Regions from separate parts of the Nonomuraea sp. NPDC049625 genome, predicted to be linked through region 2. Evidence: riboswitches for the same ligand, from Rfam matches in the RefSeq annotation. Region 2 holds a riboswitch; the other holds the start of a gene.
The links. A riboswitch is a leader RNA that binds a small molecule or an ion and turns the genes downstream of it on or off. The one in region 2 is predicted to bind cyclic di-AMP.
Positions count from the first base shown of each region.

Region 1 (10,049 bases), on a different contig from region 2:
TCAGCCCGGTTACCAACTTCATCTCGCATGATGAGACCACGTCTCGCTCGGCGCCCCGGATTCGCGGCACTTCCGCGCAGTTGAGAAGGCACGGCATTGTGTGCAGATGCCGGGGAACGGGGATTGTCCGAGCCCTGCTCGGGTTCGCGGGTTTTGCCCGCCGGCGGGGATCCGGGCGCCCGCGGTATTGCCCGCCGCCGCGCATCCAGCCCGGCACCGCTTTACCTTCGCGCCGGTCGCGGGTTTACGCTCAGTGAGATCACCCGTATACACCCGCCGCCGCCCCGTAGATCGCCTCCGGGCTATACGGCGCCGGGTTTTCCGTCATGGCGCGTTCCATGAGCGCGGAGATCGATCGTGACGTACGGACGCGAGCGTACGTTGAATGAGGTATGGCCGCCTCACACGGCTTTCGGCGCGCGACTACGACGCCGCCACATATGTGGACGACCGCCGGTGAAACAGCGCCACGGGCGAAGCCGAACACGCAGCCAAAACGCCCGCATATGTGCACACAGAAGATCACAGTCCGGGCGGTCCGGCTTTCGAGTTCCGGCCCGGATAACGATCATGCGCTTATGGCGGCCGCCGGGGTCCTAAGCGAACGGCATAAGCGCATGGTCGATCGTCGGCTTGCTCAGTGGGCCGCTTCGTACTTCTCGACGACCGTGGAGGCGATCCGCCCGCGCTCGCTGACCGGCAGGCCGTGAGCCTTGGCCCACTGCCGGATCTCCGAGCTCTTCTCGCGGCTCATCGCCCTGCTGCCGCCGCGACCGCGGCGACGTGCGGTGACGGCGCCTGCCCTGCGCGCATGCTGCACGAAAGGCGTGAGCGCGTCCCTCAGCTTCTTCGCGTTAAGGTCGCTGAGGTCAATCTCATAGGACGAGCCGTCAATAGCGAAGCTGACCGTCTCATTGGCCTCGCCCCCATCGAGGTCATCGATGAGAATCTCCTGGATCTGCTTGGCCATCTACGCAATCCTTTCGCGGAGCATTGTTTCATTCGCCTGCCCAAACATATACCCGGAAAGGCGTGGAGACAATTCAGCGCAGCGGGGATTCGGCTGACTGGCCGATCAGTTCTGCCCGTCGACCGGATCCTCGCGGTTTCGGCGGCCTCCCAGGGCCTCGGACCGGACCAACTTCACTACGCCAAAGATGAAGGCACCCCCGACCACCGCCGGGGGGATGAGCGCTGACAATACGTCTGTTAGGGCTTCCATTCGTCCTCGCCTCCACGGCTTGCGGGGTTTCAGGGGCGCATTTTGCGGATGGGAGCGCGCCCAGGAGGGGCGTTGCGGCCCTCACGACGCGCCAGGTGACTACCGTTCGCACCCGACCATAGCGGCGCACAGATGCCCTGCGCCTCGCAGGGCACCAACTCCGGCGACCCGGATGCCCCATAGCCTAATGCCAGTCTCTCCAGGCTCCTTACCGGATCAAGAGAAAATTTTTGGAATTGGCTTCCTGCCAGGCACGGGATGGGTCAGCGAAGATCTTTTACCACACGCGTTCCGGCCAGCCTGTCATGCGGCCCGCGTTCCAGGGGCTTGTCGATCAGGATGAGCAGCCCCACGCAGAACAGGAGCATTCCGGCCACCAGATTGGCCACGGGAATGCCCATCAGCATGACGGGGCCCGGATAGACCAGGGCCCGTTTGAGCAGCGCTCTGGAGGCCACGTGGGGCGGCGCCAGGCGAATCCCCATGATCGCCTTGCCGAACGTCCTGCCGCGCCGGTAATGAGCCCACCAGTCGTAGCCGGTATAAGCCAGCCCCGCCGCCAGCCACGCGAACACACCGGGCAGCCGGCCCTCGAACGCCTCCAGCATCCCTACAGTCCGGAAGACGCCCCACAGCGCGATGAACAGAATGTAATAGAGCACCCCGAAGACGAACGCCTCAATCGCCCGGGCGGCGAGCCGTTCCCACCATTCCGCGGGCGGCGCGTCCGCCCGCGGCGGCGACCCGGCCATAACCCCCACCTCGCGTCATCAGCGGCTCAGGTTCCCCATTTTGGTACGGCCTGTGCACACAAAACAGGGGCCGACGCGAAGCCGGCCCCTGCTTTTACCTGACGCTTGGACTACTTGATCTTCACCACCACGGTGTTCGCGAACTTGTCCGCGAACGTCTGCTGCAGCGGCTTGTCCCAGAGCTGGGAGGCGCCGTTGACGCCCACGGCCGCGTAGGCGAGCAGCGTGCCGATGAAGCTCAGCGGGAGGGCGCCGAGCACATAGCCGCCCCAGGTGACGCCGGCGCGCTTGAGCGCCACGTCGGTCGGCAGGCCGCCAGGCGGTATGCCCTGGCCCACGGGGACGACCTTGATGCCCATGACCATCTTGCCGACAGTCTGCCCCTTCGCCTTCAGCAGGAAGAAGTCGTAGAGGACCCATATGACGGTCACGATGATCGTTATCAGGATGCCCACGACCAAGCTCGAGAAGAAGCCGCTGCTGCTGCCGCTGCTCGAGACGTAGCTGGCCACGAGGATCGCCGTCAGGATGGCGCTGATGACGAGGTTCACGATGAAGAGGATGACTCCGTCGATGAGCCTCGCCACCAGGCGCTGCCACCACTCCGCCAGCGGTGCCGGCGCGCCGGGCGGCTGCACGCCCACGGGCCCGGGCTGGCCGTAGGCCTGGCCGTAGCCGGGCTGGCCGTACTGCTGCGCCTGCCCGTAACCCTGCTGCCCGTACTGCTGCTGGCCGTACTGCTGGTCGCCGTAGCCCTGCTGTGCGTAGCCGGGCTGGGACTGCTGCTGCTGGCCGTAGCCCTGCTGGCCGTACTGCTGCTGGCCGTAATCGGGCTGCGACTGGGGCTGCTGCCCGTACTGCTGCTGGCCGTAGTCCGGCTGGGACTGCGGCTGCTGGCCGTACTGCTGCTGGCCGTAGTCCGGCTGCGACTGGGGTTGCTGGCCGTACTGCTGGCCGTAGCTCTGCTGGCCCGACTGCGGCTGCTGGCCGTAGCCCGGCTGGGACTGGGCCTGCTGGCCGTAGCCGGGCTGGGACTGCTGCTGCTGGCCGTACTGCTGGCCGTAGCCCTGCTGACCCGACTGCGGCTGCTGGCCGTAGCCCTGCTGGCCGTACTGCTGCTGGCCGTAGTCCGCCTGGGACTGCTGCTGCTGGCCATAGCCCTGCTGCCCGTAGCCCTGCTGGGACTGGGCCTGCTGGCCGTAGTCAGGCTGGGACTGCTGCTGCTGGCCGTACTGGGGTTGCTGGCCGTACTGCTGCTGTCCGTACTGGGGTTGCTGACCGTACTGCTGTTGCTGTCCGTACTGCTGTTGCTGGCCATAGCCCTGCTGACCGTACGGGGGCTGCTGCCCATAGGCGTCGTCCGCCCGGTAGCCGATCACAGTCGCGTCCGGGTCGGGCTCGCCGGGGTGGCGGCCCTGGTTCTGCTGCCCGTAATAGGGAGGCGCAGAGTTGTCTCCGGATTCGTCCTGTGGATACGGCGGCTGTCCGGTGCTCACCGTGTCACCTCGCTTCGAGTGCGCATGTGGCACGTGTCAGGACACATGCCTGTGCTGCCCAACGTATCGACATAGGTATCAACAATCACCTTTCCATCTGGTCAAGGTCCACGTCACCCGATGTCAGGTGGAGCAGCATGCGGGTGTTTCCCAGCGTGTTCGGCTTGACGTGTTCAAGATCCAAAAACTCGGCAACACCCTCGTCGTACGAGGCCAGCAGTTCGGCGTAGACCTCAGGTGAGACCGGCGTGCCCTGAATCGGGCGGAACCCGAGTCGCGCGAAGAAGTCGACCTCAAAAGTAAGACAGAATACACGTCGCAGACCCAAATCCTTAGCCTGCTGGATCAGCGCGGAGACGATCCGGTGGCCGACGCCCATCCCCCGGCACTCGGGATCCACCGCCACCGTGCGGACCTCGGCGAGGTCCTCCCAGAGCACGTGGAGCGCGCCGCAGCCGACGACCTGCCCGCCTCGCTCGGCCACCCAGAACTCCTGTACGTCCTCGTACAGCGTCACCGTGGCCTTCTCCAGGAGCCTCGGCCCCGCCCCCGCGTAGGTGTCCACCAGGCGTCTGACCATGCGCACGTCGGGCGTGCGGGCACGCCGGACCACCACCGCGGTCTCGGGCACTGTCAGCTCGGCCACCTGCTCCATGGTTCTCCAGGGTACAGATCTCATTACGGCTCAGCCCTAACTCCCATGTCTCGGCCCATCTTGTTACATCTTGTGGTCAGATCGGCACGGGACCGCGCGGCCAGCTCGCACCCGCCGAAGGCGCGGACAAATAGGGCGTAGGGCCTCTTCTGCACGGGTGCCCACGAGATCACCTTGTGACCCTTCGGTTGTGAAACCTCTACAGACTTGGCAGTTCTGGTTGAGCACGAACCCGGAGTGCATTAGTGTCCAGCGACAATGTTTCCCGCGTGTCGCGCGGGAGGCACGCCCAATTCTCGCAAGAGAAGCCGGGGAACCGCCGGTGGCGACCTCCGACGCCACCACGGGGTGAATCCGAGTCTTTCGGTAGGGCTGCTCCGGCCCGAACCCGTCAGCTAACCCGGTAGGCGTCGACGAGAGGAGCTGGTTGGTGAAGCCCACGCTCAGCGGTGGGGGGAAGTCGGCGGGCAAGCACGCCCGCCCTCCGGAACGGGCCCGGCGACCACGCCGCGTAGGTGTGGTGAGTCTCACAGTCGCCGCGCTGCTGTTCGCCATCCCCGTCGGTTCGGCGTCCGCGGATCCCGAGCCCTCGCTGAAAGAGCTCGCCGACCAGGCCACGAAGTTGCACACCGACATCGAGACGCTGAGCGAGCAGTACAACGGCCAGCGGGAGAAGCTCAAGACCGCCAAGAAGGCCGCCGAGGCCGCGGAGAAGACGCTGACGAGCAGCGAGACGGATCTCGCCGCCAAGCGCTCGAAAGCCGTCGCGCTGGCCCAGAACGCCTACATCACGGGCGGTCTGAAGACCCTCGCCTTCGCCACCTCCGACGACCCCGAGGGCTTCCTCAACCGCGCCGCGACCTCGTACGCGCTGCAGACCGAGCAGGGCGAGGAGATCAACCAGCTCACCAAGGCGATGGACACGGCCACCCGCGCCAAGGAGAGCGCCACGGCCCGCATCGACGAGGTCCAGAAGCTCGTCACGGACCTCGAGGCCAAGCGCAGCAAGATCACCAAGCTGGTGACGAAGGTCGAGAGCAGCCTGTTCAGGCGGGCCCTGGGCGAGGCCGGGCGCCCCGGCACGCGGGCCGTGCGCGTCAACCTGCCGATCCCGGGCTCGGGGAAGGCCGCTGAGGCCGCGCGGTGGGCGCTCACGCAGCAGCTCAAGCCGTACGTCTGGGGCGCCGAGGGCCCCGGCTCGTACGACTGCTCCGGGCTCGTCATGGCGGCGTTCCAGCGGGTGGGCATCTCGCTGCCGCACTACACCGGCGACCAGTGGACGGCCGGCCGGCACGTCTCGCGCGAGGAACTCCGGCCGGGCGACCTGGTGTTCTTCTACAGCGACCTGCACCACGTGGGCATCTACATCGGCGGCGGCATGATGGTGCACGCCCCGCAGACCGGTGACGTCGTACGGATCGCGTCGATCGCGAGGCGGCCGTTCGCCGGCGCGGTGCGCATCGCCGACTGAGCCCGCACCCCGGCGGTCCGCCGCGGCTAGATCAGCTGGCGGCGGGCTGCCCAGGCCACGGCCTCGATCGCCGTGGCCACGCCTATGCGGTCGCAGATGCCGCGCAATCTTCGTCGTACCGTGCGCCCGCTGATATCCAGCCGCCGCCCAACCCGATCGACCGTGACTCCCTTGGCCAACTCCGCCAGCAGCGCCAAATCAGCATGGCTGAGCTCAACGCCTTCAGTGAGCACATCCATCGGGAGCCCTCCCCCCAACAGCAGAACTTGGACCTCACAGACGGGCCAAAGCCGCTCCTCGCAGACGGTAAACGCATCGTGGAAAGGTCGTCAAGCATGACAATCGCCGCACTTGACGAGCGCTATTGACATGATCCGCTATATATGACGCACTCGCGATATGTCAGAACGTAGAGTGATCACATTGGGGCTTCCGGAATGGCCCTGACCAGCGTTCCGGTTTTCGATCAGTTCGCCATGGATATTCCGCATGATCGATACCCGCGTTATCGCGGGACACGCGTCCGTGACGCGATCTTTCCGGCGCACGGGAAGCCACCAATCGCTCGCTTTGTGCTGCGCTCCCACATGATCCGACAACCCAGGTCAGGCAGTTGATTAAGGCAATTGGATCAATCCGCCATGGCAATTGCCGCCGCGGGTTCAGGTCGGCGGCCCGCCGGGTGGCGGGCGTTCTGCTCTGACCGCCGGGCCGGGCGGCCTCGTTTCCGGGTGCGCGTGCCCGGCGGGATCACAGGGGTGGCCGGGGCACCACGGACGCTCCCTGACCCGCGCCTCCGCGGCCTTGACGCGATGCTTACAAGCGGCTTCGGATCGGAAACCGGGCGGCCCGGAAGCCGGATTCGCGACGGCGATGATCGCTCAGGTGCCGGCGGCGTCGTAGCGGTCCCTGGCGGCCTCGACGTCCTCCATGTGCGCCTCGGCCCAGCTCTTGATCGCGGCCACCAACGGCATCAGGCTCTCGCCCAGCGGGGTGAGCGCGTAGTCCACCCGTACCGGCACAGAAGGGGTGAGCGTGCGCGAGACCAGGCCGTCACGCTCCAAGCCGCGCAGGGTCTGCGTGAGCATCTTCTGGCTGACGCCCGCGATGCGCCTGGACAGGTCGCTGTAGCGGCGCGGGCCCTGCGCCAGCGCGGTCAGCAGGAGGGTGACCCATTTGTCGCTGAGGGTGTCGAGCAGCTTCCTGGAGGGGCATTCGGCGAAGTACGCGTCGAAGACCTGTCTGGCCTCGTCCCGCTGCTCCGCCGCCGTCTTCGTGGCCATCCGCGCGCCCCTTCCCGATCGCTGCTTACCAGGAGAGGGTAGAGCGCCCCGGGCGGGCGCTCTACGACGGCGGCGGGACGCGGGTCAGTGGGTGGGCTTGACCAGCGGGAACAGGATGGTCTCGCGGATGTTCTTGCCGGTGAAGGCCATGATCATCCGGTCGATCCCCGCGCCCATGCCCCCCGTGGGCGGCATCGCGTACTCGAGGGCCTGCAGGAAGTCCTCGTCCAGCTGCATCGCCTCGAGGTCGCCCCCGGCGGCCAGGAGGGACTGCTCCACCAGGCGGCGGCGCTGCTCGATCGGGTCGATCAGCTCGGAGTAGGCCGTGCCCAGCTCCGTGCCGAAGCCGATCAGGTCCCACTTCTCGGTCAGCAGCGGGTTTTCCCGGTGCTGGCGGGTCAGGGGCGAGGTCTCCAGCGGGTAGTCCATCACGAACGTGGGCTGGACGAGCGTGTGCTCCACCAGCGCCTCGAAGAGCTCCTGCACCAGCTTGCCCTGGCCCCACTTCGGGTCCCAGTGGATCTCGCGCCGATCGGCGATCTTGCGGAGCTCCTCCAGGCCGGTCGCGGTGGTGATCTCCTCGCCCACGGCCTCCGACACCGCGCCGTACAGGGTGATGCGCGGCCACCGGGCGATCCCGAGGTCGACCTCCACCCCGTCATGGACGACCACCGTGGTGTCCAGGGCGGCCACCACGGCCTTCTGGTACATCCGCTGGGTCAGGTCGGCCATGTCGTTGTAGTCGAGGTAGGTGCCGTAGGCCTCGAGCATCGTGAACTCGGGGTTGTGCGTGGAGTCGGCGCCTTCGTTGCGGAAGTTGCGGTTGATCTCGAAGACCTTCTCGATGCCCCCGACCACGAGCCGCTTGAGGTAGAGCTCGATCGCGATGCGAAGGTAGAGCTCCATGTCGTAGGCGTTGATGTGGGTCTTGAAGGGCCGGGCCGCCGCGCCGCCGTGGATGGGCTGCAGCATGGGCGTCTCGACCTCGAGGTAGCCCTCCTCGTGCCAGAAGTCGCGCACGGCGCGCACCGTGGCGCTGCGCAGGCGGGCCATCTTCCGCGACTCGTCGTTGACGATGAGGTCGACGTAGCGCTGGCGGACGCGCGCCTCCGGGTCGGTGAGCCCGACGTGCTTCTCCGGCAGCGGACGCAGGCACTTGGCGGTGATCTGCCAGCTGTCGGCGAGGATGGACAGCTCGCCGCGCCGCGAGGTGATGACCTCGCCGGTCACGCCCACGTGGTCGCCCAGGTCGACGTCGCGCTTCCACGCGGCCAGCGAGTCCTCGCCCACCTTGTCGAGCGAGATCATGACCTGCAGATCGGCGCCGCCGTCGCGGAGCGTGGCGAAGCAGAGCTTGCCACCCACGCGGTTGAGCATGACGCGCCCCGCGACCGCGACCGTGTCGCCGGTGGCGGTGTCGGGCTCCAGGCCCTGGTATTTCTCCCGGACCTCGGCGTTGGTGGCCGTACGGGGGAAATTCACCGGGTAAGGGTCGACGCCTTCGCTGCGAAGGCGGTCGAGCTTCTCCCTCCGGATGCGCATCTGCTCGGGAAGTTCGTCGCTCACAAGAACAAAGGGTAGGGGATATGGCGACCTGCAAGGGTTCGTCGGCACGCTGCAGGACCGCTGCAAGAGCCCTCTTCTATCAATGTCTCACGAGCTCAGGGGGGAACCGGTAGGGAGCCGGTCCAAGGGGAGCTCAAGGAGAGAAGATGTTGAAGAAGATCGCGACAGGCTTCCTCGCCGTCGCCGCCACCAGCGCTCTGGCCCTGTCGCTGCCTTCCGCCGCCAACGCCGCCACGGCCGGCGCCGCGAACCACGACGACGACTACTCCGACTACTGGAGCCCCGTCTACTCCAAGAACGGCCTGGCGAAGTCGCAGGGCTGGATCGGCGTCAGCTGGGACGAGGACGGCGAGTCGAACGAGGTCACCGTCAAGGGCCGGCTCTACGACCTGGACAACCGCGACGAGGACGAGGGCGGCAAGTGCGCATTCGTGAAGTTCGAGGCCAGCGACTTCGACCACGACTGGTCGCCGGTCTTCTCCAAGAAGTACTGCGGCTTCCCCGGCTACAAGAAGTTCACCTTCTCGGAGAACGACGTCTTCAGCGTGCGGGTGAAGGTCTGCCAGATCGGCCAGTACAGCAACTACCCCACGAAGTGCAGCCCCTGGGACTACATCTACACCGCCGAGAGCGAGTGACGAGTCGTCCCCGGACGTGCGAGCGGCCTCCCACCCGAGCGGGAGGCCGCTTTTTCCTGTCGGGGCTCAGGCCGTGTTCCGCTTGTAGATCAGGCGCAGGCCGATGAGCGTCAGCCACGGCTCGTGCACGTCGATGGAGCGCGACTCGCCCACCACCAGCGCCGCGTGCCCGCCCGTGGCCACCACCGTCACCTCGTCGGGGTCGTCGGCCAGCTCGGCCGCCATCCGTTCCACGATCCCGTCCACCTGGCCCGCGAAGCCGTAGATGATGCCGGCCTGCAGGGCCTCCACGGTGTTCTTGGCGATCACCGAGCGCGGCCTGACCAGCTCCACCTTGTGCAGTTGGGCCCCGGCGGCGGCCAGCGCGTCGACCGAGATCTCGATGCCGGGCGCGGTCACCGCGCCGACGTACTCGCCCTTGGCCGACACCGCGTCGAACGAGGTCGCGGTGCCGAAGTCGACGATGACGCAGGGGCCGCCGTACTGCTCGATGGCCGCCAGCGCGTTCACGATGCGGTCGCTGCCGACCTCTTTGGGGTTGTCCATGCGTACGGGCACCCCGGTGCGGATGCCCGGCTCCACGATCACCGCCGTCACGTCGCCGTAGTAGCGGCGGCACATCTCACGCATCTCGTTGAGCACGCTCGGAACGGTCGAACAGATGGCGATGCCGTCAATGTCGGCCCCCTTGAGCAGCGGCGACTGCGCCAGCAGCCCCTGGAGGACGACGGCGATCTCGTCGGCGGTGCGGCGGGCGTCGGTGGCCAGCCGCCAATGCTCGATGACGTCCTCGCCCTCGAACAGCCCGAGCACGGTGTGCGTGTTGCCGACGTCGATCGTGAGCAGCATCAATTACCCCCGCAGATCCAATGCGATGTCCAGAGCCGGCGCAGAGTGCGTCAGCGCTCCCACCGCCAGATAGTCAACGCCAGTTTCGGCCACGCGACGAGCCGATTCCAAGGTCAA
Region 1 is NZ_JBFAOQ010000015.1:57,552-67,600, reverse strand. It holds gene AB0J87_RS46395 (Lsr2 family protein) at 638-970, opposite strand; gene AB0J87_RS46390 (RDD family protein) at 1,486-1,974, opposite strand; gene AB0J87_RS46385 (RDD family protein) at 2,085-3,470, opposite strand; gene AB0J87_RS46380 (amino-acid N-acetyltransferase) at 3,556-4,125, opposite strand; cyclic di-AMP (ydaO/yuaA leader) riboswitch at 4,402-4,550, shown strand; gene AB0J87_RS46375 (C40 family peptidase) at 4,646-5,596, shown strand; gene AB0J87_RS46370 (LuxR C-terminal-related transcriptional regulator) at 5,623-5,835, opposite strand; gene AB0J87_RS46365 (helix-turn-helix domain-containing protein) at 6,478-6,879, opposite strand; gene lysX (bifunctional lysylphosphatidylglycerol synthetase/lysine--tRNA ligase LysX) at 6,964-8,445, opposite strand; gene AB0J87_RS46355 (hypothetical protein) at 8,592-9,083, shown strand; gene AB0J87_RS46350 (type III pantothenate kinase) at 9,150-9,932, opposite strand; gene AB0J87_RS46345 (L-aspartate oxidase) at 9,936-10,049, opposite strand, start outside.
Region 1: another riboswitch for cyclic di-AMP. It lies ahead of AB0J87_RS46375 (C40 family peptidase); the one in region 2 lies ahead of AB0J87_RS08535 (C40 family peptidase).

Region 2 (10,049 bases):
CCGCGAGCAGCTCGCCGCGCAGAAGACCGCCGCCAAGGAGGAGGCCGACCGGCTGCGCGAGCAGATCAGGGCGGCCCGGGCGGAAAATTCTGATTTGAGGCGCAAGCTCCACGACGCCCGCGAGCGGGCCAAGGCCGCGGTGCAGCGGGCCGAGGAGATGGAGCACGCGGCGGAGGACGCCAGGTCGGCCGCCACGGTCGCGGGCACCGCGGGCGAGTCCGAGCTGCGGCGGCTGCGTGAGCGGCTGGCCGACGTGGAGAAGCAGCTGGAGGCCTCGCGCCGGGCCGCCCGCGAGGGCAGGAGCATCGAGGACGCCCGCATCCGGGTGCTGCTCGACGCGCTGCAGGACGCCTCGGCCGGGCTGCGCAGGGAGCTCGCCCTGCCCACGATGATCAGCCGGCCCGCCGACTCGGTCGCCGCGGTCACCGGCGAGCGGCCCGGCGTCCGGGGGGTGCCCGCGCGGGCGCTGGCCGACGACGACCCGCAGCTCCTCGACCAGCTCCTGGCCCTGCCGCAGGTCCACCTGATCATTGACGGCTACAACGTGACCAAGACCGGCTACGGCACGCTCACCCTCGCCGACCAGCGCACCCGGCTCATGACCGGGCTCGGCGGACTGGTGGCGCAGACGAGGGTCGAGGTCACCGTCGTGTTCGACGGGGCCGAGCTCAATTCCCCGGTGCAGGTCGTGGCGCCGCGCGGGGTGCGGGTGCTGTTCAGCCAGCCGGGGGAGATCGCCGACGATCTGATCCGCCAGCTCGTACGCGCCGAGCCGCCCGGCCGGGCCATGGCCGTGGTGTCGTCGGACCGCGAGGTGGCCGAGTCCGTCAGGCGGATGGGAGCCAGACCCGTTCCGTCTGGCTTGCTGCTGCGCAGGCTGGGCCGGGCCTAGATTACCTGCACCCCTTACGTGCGGATTTGCCGCGCCGTGCCAGGGATATTACGAATTGGGCGGATAACGTGTGACCTCACCCGCCACTTCTGTACTATTCGCCCCAGATATCATCCCTGGGAGGCGACACAGTGAGGTTTGGCAGGGTGCCGGTGGCCGCGGGTCTCGCGTTCGGGCTGGTCCTGTCTCCCATGGGAGCCGCCGTCGCTGATCCCCGGCCCACCCTCGGGCAGGCCAAGGCCAAGCTCGACAAGCTCAATGACAAGGCCGACAAGGTCGTCGACCGCTTCAACACGGCCACCGAGCGGTACAAGGCCGCCAAGGGCGCCTACACCAAGCTGAACGACCGCTACAAGACCAAGCTGGCGACGGTCGCGGACCTGCGCGCCCAGGTGATCGGCATGGCCGTCGACAGCTACAAGCTCGGCACCGACGTGACCTCCCTGCCCGGCCTGGTGAGCGCGGACCGCCCCGACGACTTCCTGATGAGCCTGGCGCTGGCCGGGCAGCTCTCGCGGGAGCGGGCGGAGAAGCTGGCCGCGTTCGACCGGGAGAACCGCGGGCTGAAGGTCGAACGCGACAAGGCGGAAGAGGCGCTGGAGGCGGCCGACCGGGAACGGGACGGGGTCGAGAAGGAGCGTTCGGAGATCATGAAGCTGATCTCCGAGCAGAAGAAGCTCCTGAAGAAGCTGGGCGCCTACAACCCCGGCAACCCGAACAGCGTCGGCATCCAGTACACGGGCCCGGCCTCGGGCAACGCCGCCGCCGTCCTGCGCTTCGCCTTCGCCCAGGTGGGCAAGCCGTACGTGTTCGGCGGGACGGGACCGGGCGGCTGGGACTGCTCCGGCCTGACCCAGGCGGCGTGGCGCGCCGCGGGCGTGTCACTGCCGCGCACGACCTGGCAGCAGTGGGCCTGGGGCGCGAGCCGCAAGGTCTCACTGAGCGCCCTCCAGCCGGGGGACCTCATCTTCAGCTCGAGCTTGGGTCACGTCAGTATCTACGCCGGCGACGGGAAAATCGTTCACGCGCCGCAGACGGGCGACGTGGTCAAGGTCGTCAAACTCTCGGCGTACGGCGGCCGCCTCGTGGGCGCCATCCGCCCGTAGCTACGACGCCGGATCGTTGATCCCAGCAGCCGAACGAGGTTCGGCTGATGGGCGATGGGAACGATCCAGCGCGCCTGACGAGTCGCAACAAGTGTGACAAACGCGACATTTGGGGCCTGACAAACGGGCGCGAAAACAAATGTGAGCAGCGTCACATTTCGGTAACGGAACCTGGTGTTCCAGCAGGGATTTCCCTCCTTACTGACTCCACTATCTGATCTTTACAAGCGGTGTTCCGCTTTGCCGATCCTTGACCCTTCGGCGTAGCTTCTGGCGACGTCGCGGTGAACAAGCCATGTCCCCCGCGAACCCGCACCGGTCTTTCCCGGTGTGAGACAGATAAAGATCCGCTGGTCAACCGCCCAAATGTCCCCATATCAACACATTGGTCGGGACGGTTGGCCTGCCGAATCCGTGCAGCCAGGAGGCACGGAGCCGGGGACCCAGCGATCCCAGTTCCCCAGGGATCAGGGGGTGAATCGGCGCGCACATCGCGCCGTAGGGCGACTTCCAGGCCCGAATCCGTCAGCTAACCCGGTAGGCATTCGTGGAAGAGTCAAGGAGAAATCCTGTCTACCTCCCTGCATAACCCCCGTCTGTCCCGCATTGCCCTGAGTGGCGTAGCGCTCACGATGACCGTGACGGCCGGAGGTGCGATCCTCCATGCCCCAACGGCTCAGGCGGCCACGACCGATTCGGCTTCGACGACCAAGGCGGCCGCAACCGCCGGAACCTCGAAGACGACCTCGGCCGCGGCGCTGAGGGCGGCCAAGGTCGCCCGTCAGAAGGCGAAGGCCCGCAAGGCCGTCGTCGTGGCCAAGAACCAGGTCGGTGACCCATACCGGTACGGAGGCACAGGCCCTGGTTCGTTCGACTGCTCCGGCCTCGTCCAGTACGCCTGGAAGAAGGCCGGGGTGAAGCTCCCACGCGTGGCGGCCAGCCAGTTCGCCCGCACCAGGAACAAGGTCTCGTGGCGGAACCTCCGGCCCGGCGACCTGATGTTCTTCAGGGGGCTCGGCCACGTGGGCATGTACGTCGGCAAGGGCAAGATGGTCCACTCGCCTCGGACAGGCGAACGGGTACGCATCGACAAGCTGAGTGAATGGCGGCGGGCGTCGTTCGTCGGCGCTGTTCGTCCCGGCATGTGAAGAAGCCCCGCCCGGCTCCTCCGGGCGGGGCTCTCCCATTGTCACTTTCATTTTTTTACGGCGGAGCACGGGCGGCACCACCCGCCGCACCTGGCTGAGGGCCTCCAGGAAGACGCCCGCTGACCCGCACAACGCACCCACCGCCACGGCACCCCCTCAAAACAGCCACCCCACCCACTCACCCGCACCGCCCGCCTTACGGCTCCCCGCCTCACGGGGCCCCGCCTCACGGCCTCGCGCACGTGGCCCCACAGCCGCCCAACCCTCGGCCCCTCGGCCCCACGACGTCACGGCCCCACGACGTCACGGCCCCACGACGTCACGGCCCCAGGACGTCACGGCCTCACGACCCTCAGCCCCACGACCCTCGGCTTCATGACCTCGGGTCACGGCTCACGGGCCAGGCTCCCCGTCCGGTGGCGCGCGGTGTGCGGTCCTTTGGCGCGCAGCCACCGCATGCGGTGCGGGTGGACAGCTCTCACGGGCGCGCGGTTCGGGGTGCGGAGTGGCCGGTCATGGGTCGGCGGCGGCTACGATCGGGCATCGTGTCAGGGCAGGTGAGTCGGCGGGCTGCGATCGTCTCCGTCCTGCTTCTCGCCGTCGCCCCCGCCAGCGCCCCCACCCCCGATTCCCCCATCCTTCCCGCCGGAGTCCGCGGGCTGTGGGGTGACGGCGAGGTCGTGGTCCGCGGGGCGCGATCCGTGGTCGTCGGCCGGCATACCGCACCCGCCGAGCTCGGCGACATCGCACGGAGGGCTGATCGGGCGGGGCAGCGGGTGTCGGCCGTGCTCGGAAGGTCAGTACGACCGCTCGTAGTCGTTCCCTCGTCCGCCGCCGAGGCGGCCGGGCTGGCCGGGGTGGGGCGGGTCGACGGGTTGGCGGCGGTGGCCGATCGCGGGCGTGTGATCATCGTCCCCGAGTTCTTCGCCAAGCTGAACTCCACCGGCAAGGACGTCGTACTCACCCACGAGCTCACCCACGTCGTCGCCGGCACCGACCGCCTGCCCCCATGGCTCTATGAGGGGTTCGCCGACTACGTCGGCTACCGCGACTCCGGGCTCCCTGTGAGTACCGCGGCCGCCGAGCTCGCCGCCGAGGTGCGGGCCGGGAGGCTGCCGAGGGAATTGCCCGGACCTGCGGCTTTCGCGGCTGACGGGCGGGACTCCGTCCGGCTCGCCCGGGCGTACCAGGAGGCTTGGCTGGCGTGTCGCTTCCTGGCTGACCGGTTCGGTGAGAGGACGCTGGTGAGGCTCTACCGTGACGCCCGCGCGGGCGGCGTAGACCGAGCACTCGCCGCGCTCGGCCTCTCCGCGGCCACGCTGACGGCACGGTGGCGCGACTACGTGCGAGACCAGCTCGCGTGAGGGGGAGGCAGATGAGCGAACGGCGAAACGTGGACGACGCGTCGCAAGAGGCGTCGAAGGAGGGTGAGGAGGCCGGAGGCACCGCGGCTCTGAGTGGCGAGGCGCGCGGTCACGGTGAGAGCGCGTCAGTAAAGGGGGAGGGCGTCAGCCCGGTGTCCGGGGGTGGCGCGTCCGCGAAAGGGGAGAGCCCGGGGCTGGTGTCCGGGGGTGGCGCGCCCGTGAAAGAGGAGAGCCCGGGGCTGGTGTCCGGGGGCGGCGCGCCCGTGAAAGGGGAGAGCGCGGGGCCGGTGGCCGGCGGTGGTGTGTTCGTGAAGGAGGAGAGCGGCGGCGGAAGGCGGGGGCATGGTGAGGGTGTGTCCGTGAACGGGGGAGGGCCACCGGAGTCCGACGGCGAGCGCCGGCTGAGGCGGCAGGCGGCGGTGGCGGCCGTGCTGCTCGGCCTGGTGATCGCGGCCGTGGCCGCCTTCAGCACCCCCTGGCACCTCCTGACCTCCGGACCACCCGACCCGGCCCGCGACTTCACCGCCGCGCAGATCGCCAGGTCCGAGGCGTTCGACGCGGCCAGCACCCTGCCCGCCTACCTCTCGCTGGCCCTCACGCTGATCATCGCCGGGCTGCTCGTCGCCACCCCGCTCGGCGTGAAGCTGGTGGCGTGGCTCAAAGGCTCCTGGTGGGTCCGCGTGGTGCTGGGCGTCGTGGTCATCACCCTCTTCACCCAGCTGATCAAGCTGCCGATCGCCATCTGGGGCGAGACGCTGCTGCGCAGTTACGGCCTGTCCATCCAGACCTGGGGGTCCTGGGGAAGCGACCGGCTGAAGAACATCGGCGTCGACGCGTTCATGCTCAGCCTGATGCTGCTGGTGCTCGTGGCGCTGGCCCGCAAGTTCAGGCGGTGGTGGATCCCGGCCGCCGTGGGCGCGTTCGCGCTGACGGTGCTGGCGTCGTTCGTCTACCCGGTGGTGTTCGAGCCGCTGTTCAACGACTTCACGACCATGCAGCAGGGCCAGCTCCGCACCGAGCTCCTGGACATGGCCAAGCGGGACGGCGTGCCGGTCGAGGACGTGCTGGTCGCCGACGCCTCCCGCAGGACGACGGCGCTGAACGCCTACGTGTCCGGGTTCGGCGCCACGCGCCGCATCGTCGTCTACGACACGCTGCTCAAGGCCCCGAAGGCCGAGGTCGAGCTGGTCGTGGCGCACGAGCTGGGCCACGCCAAGACAGACGACGTGCTCTACGGCACGTTCATCGGTGCCCTGGGCGCCGCGCTGGGCGCGATCCTGCTGTTCTGGGTGTTCGACCTGGTACGCCGCCGCACCGGCGTCACAGGCCTGGGCGATCCTCGCGCGGTCGGCGCGGTCATAGGCCTGATGACCTTCGGCTCGCTGCTCATGAGCCCCGCCGAGAACCTGATCAGCCGCCAGATCGAGGCCAGGGCCGACCTTCATGCGCTGGACCTCACGCACGACCCGGCCACGTTCATAGCGATGCAGAAACGCCTGGCAGTCACCAATATTTCCGACTTGTCGCCGGATGCGGTGGAATATGTGCTCTATGCGTCCCATCCTTCCAGCCCCGAGCGCATCGCGATGGCCCGTGCATGGGCCAAGCTGAACGGCGTCCCCGTGCAGTGACACGTGCAGTGACACGTGCAGTGACACGCGCGGTGACAAGCGCGGCGGCCGGCGCGACGCCGGGTGCGGGGCCCAAGGTGCTGGTCGTCACGAACGACTTCCCGCCCAGGCCGGGCGGCATCCAGTCGTTCGTGCACGGCCTCGCGCTGCGCACGCCGGGCGTGGTCGTCTATGCACCCGCCTGGCCGGGCTGCGAGGAGTTCGACGAGCTCCAGCCGTTCCCGATCGTGCGGCATCCGACGCGGCTCATGCTCCCGACGCCGGCCGTCGCCCGCAGGGCGGCGAGGCTGGTGGCCGAGCACGGCGCGCAGACCGTGGTGTTCGGGGCGGCGGCGCCGCTCGGGCTGCTCGCCCCCCGCCTGCGCCGGGCGGGCGCGCGGCGCGTGGTGATGCTCACCCACGGCCACGAGGCGTCGTGGGCGAGCGCGCCGGGCTTCCGCGCCGTGTTGCGCAGGATCGGCGAGCACGCCGACGTGGTGACGTACCTGGGCGAGTACACGCGCGGCCGCCTGGTCGCCGCCGTCCCGCCGGGCAAGCTCGTACGGCTGGCGCCCGGCGTGGACGTCGGCCAGTTCCGCCCCGACGCGCCCAAGGCGGAGCTGGGCCTGGACGGCAGGCCGGTGGTCGTGTGTGTGTCGCGGCTGGTGCCGAGGAAGGGCCAGGACCAGCTCATCAGGGCCTGGCCCCGGGTGCTGCGCTCGGTGCCGGAGGCGGTGCTGCTGCTGGTCGGCGGCGGCCCCCACCGCAGGACGCTGGAACGCCTGGCGGCGGGGCGGGAGTCGATCAGGTTCACCGGCACGGTGCCGGCCGCGAGCCTGCCCGGTTACTACGCCGCCGCCGACGTGTTCGCGATGCCGTGCCGTACCCGGTGGAAGGGGGTGGACGTGGAGGGGCTCGGGATCGTGTTCCTGGAGGCGTCCGCCACCGGGCTGCCGGTGGTGGCCGGCGCGTCCGGTGGCGCGCCCGACGCCGTGCGGCCCGGCGAGACGGGGCTGGTCGTGGACGGAGAGGACCCGGGCGAGGTGGCCCAGGCGATCGTCGAGCTGCTGACCGACCCCGACAAGGCTCGCAAGATGGGCGCGGGCGGCCGCGACTGGATCGCCCGCGACTGGGCGTGGGAGCACGTGGCCGCCCGCTTCCGCACCCTCCTCTAGCCCCCTCTAGCCCTTGGTGGCCCCCAGCGTCAGACCGGCGACGAACTGCTTGTGCAGGAGCTGGAAGACGATCAGCGTGGGCAGTGCCACCAGCACCGACCCGGCGGCCAGCAGGTTGTAGTCGGTGAAGAACTGGCCGCGCAGGTTGTTCAGCGCGGAGGTGACCGGCAGCTTGTCGCCCGACGACATCAGCACCAGCGCCCACAGGAAGTCGTTGTACATCCAGGTGAACTGCAGCGTGGACAGCGCCGCCAGCACCGGACGGCACAGCGGCAGTGTCAGCCGCCAGTACCGCTTCCACACCGAGGCCCCGTCCACCAGCGCCGCCTCGGTGATCTCCTCGGGGATCGTGCGCATGAAGTTCGCCATGACGAACACGCAGAACCCGAACTGGAACGCCACGTGGACGAGGATCAGCCCCAGGTAGGAGTCGTAGAGCGACTGCGAGCCCGACAGCCACGCGGGCAGCGGGACGAGGGTGTAGAGGGTGTAGAGCGGGGTGATGAGGACCTGCGGCGGCAGCAGGTTCCCGGCGGTGAACACGATCAGCAGCGCCTTGCGCCCGGGAATGCGCAGCCGCGCGATGGCGAAGGCCGTGAACGACGCCATGAACAACGTGATCAGCACACCGGGCACGACGATGATCAACGTGTTGAGGTAGTAGCGGGGCAGCTCGGCCTGGGACCACGCCTGCCCGTAGTAGCCGAGCGTGAGGTGCTCGGGCAGCGAGAAGTAGCCCAGGCGGGCGGTCTCCTCGTACGGGCGCAGCGACGCGTAGACGGCCAGCGCGAGCGGCAGCAGCCACCCGAGGGCCACCAGCGTCAGGAAGGCGTGCAGCAGGATCCGCAACGGCCGCACCGGACGCCGGGACGGCGCGCGCCGCTCCTGGGCCGGGGGAGCGGCGGGCGGGGCCGTGAGCGTCATCGTTCCTCCCTGAACATCTGCGACAGGTAGGTGACGATGAACCCCAGCGAGATCACCAGCAGGATCACCGCGATCGCCGAGCCGAACCCGATCCTGCTGGCCTCGCCCACGATGTTCTCGGTGACGAGCACGGACAGCAGCTCCAGCCCGTTCCTGCCCTTGTTGATGGCGTAGACGATGTCGAAGGCCCGCAGCGCCTCGATCACCGTGATGACCAGCACGATCACGTTGACCGGCCGCAGGGTCGGGAACACCACGCGGAAGAACGCCTGCCGCTCGTCGGCCCCGTCGATGGCCGCCGCCTCCTTCAGCGCCGGATCGACCGCCTTCAGCCCGGCCAAGTAGATGATCATGACGTAGCCGACGTGCCGCCACCCGGCCGCGACCATGACGACCCAGATGTTGATCGAGCTGTCGCCCAGCCAGTCCACGGTCAGCCCGGTCACCGCGTTCAGCACGCCGTAGTCGGAGGAGTAGACGAGCTGCGCGATGAAGCCCACGACGGCCAGCGACAGCACGACCGGCATGTAGAGCGCGCTCTGGTAGACGCGCGACAGCCGCAGCCGCCGGTCCAGCAGCACCGCGCAGAACAAGCCGAACGGCGTCGCGACCAGCCCGAGGAAGCCCAGCCACAGCAGGTTGTTGCGGACGGCCGACCAGAACGGCGGGTAGTCGGCCGCCAGGTCGTGGTAGTTCTGCCCGCCCACCCACTCGATCGGCCCGATGCCGTTCCAGTCGGTGGCGGAGAGCCCGACGGAGGCCAGCGTGGGCCCCCAGATGAGGCCCACGTTGACGACGATGGCCATCCCCAGCCCGATGACCAGGATGGTCACGTCGCGGGCGGAGTAGCGGCGGGTTTTGACTGCCATCAGCGGAAGATGTTGGCCTTCTGCTTCTCGATGCTCGCCAGCAGGGAGTCGATCTCGCCGGGCTTGCTCACGAACGACTGCAGCGACGGGATCATCACGGTGGAGGCGAAGTCCGGCCGCGTGTCGCGATCGAGGAACTGCGCGATGTGGGTGGCCTTCGACACCAGCTCGGCGCCGCGCTTCTGCAGGGCGCTGTAGCCGGAGGTGTCGGCCTTGGAGCTGGCGGCCAGCGTGCCCGGGTCCAGCTTCGTGGCGATGTTCTGCGAGGAGGCCTGGGCGAGTTGCCTGAGCAGCGCCTTGGCGCCGTCCACGTTCTTGGCCTTGGCGGAGATCATGTAGCCGTCGATGGGCGCGTCGATCGAGTCGGTCCCGTACGCCGGGTTGATCTCCGGGAAGGTGAAGAAGTCGAGGTCCGCGCGGTCGGCCTCGGGGAACTGCTGGGCGACGAACATCCCCAGGAGGTACATCCCGGTCTTCTTCTGCGCCAGCGACTGCCCGGCCTCCTGCCAGGTGCGGCCGAGCGCGGCCGGCTGGTGGTACTCCATCAGGCCCCGCCAGGTGTCGAAGACCTGCTTGACCTTCGGGTCGGTCCACGACTCCTTGCCCGCCATGAGCGAGACGTGGAAGTCGTAGCCATTGATCCGCATGTTGAGAATGTCGAACGTGCCCATCGCCGGCCAGCCGTCCTTGTCGGCGAACGCGATCGGGATGAGCCCGTCGGCCTTCATCTTCCTGGCCAGCGCGGTGAACTCGTCCAGCGTGGCCGGCGGCTGGTATCCCTTCTCCTGCCAGACGCTCTTGCGGTAGAAGACCGCCCAGGGGTAGTACGTGGCCGGCACGAAGTACTGCTTGCCGTCGGTCCCGGTCGACTGGTCCTTGAACGCCTGCGTGTAGTCGCCGCCGATCTCCCGCCACACGTCCGAGACGTCGGTCGCCAGCCCCTGCGCGGCGAAGAACTGCA
Region 2 is NZ_JBFAOQ010000002.1:250,889-260,937, forward strand. It holds gene AB0J87_RS08525 (NYN domain-containing protein) at 1-892, shown strand, start outside; gene AB0J87_RS08530 (NlpC/P60 family protein) at 1,024-1,998, shown strand; cyclic di-AMP (ydaO/yuaA leader) riboswitch at 2,393-2,557, shown strand; gene AB0J87_RS08535 (C40 family peptidase) at 2,631-3,146, shown strand; gene AB0J87_RS08540 (hypothetical protein) at 3,704-4,510, shown strand; gene AB0J87_RS08545 (M48 family metalloprotease) at 4,522-6,141, shown strand; gene AB0J87_RS08550 (glycosyltransferase family 4 protein) at 6,174-7,295, shown strand; gene AB0J87_RS08555 (carbohydrate ABC transporter permease) at 7,302-8,219, opposite strand; gene AB0J87_RS08560 (sugar ABC transporter permease) at 8,216-9,088, opposite strand; gene AB0J87_RS08565 (ABC transporter substrate-binding protein) at 9,088-10,049, opposite strand, start outside.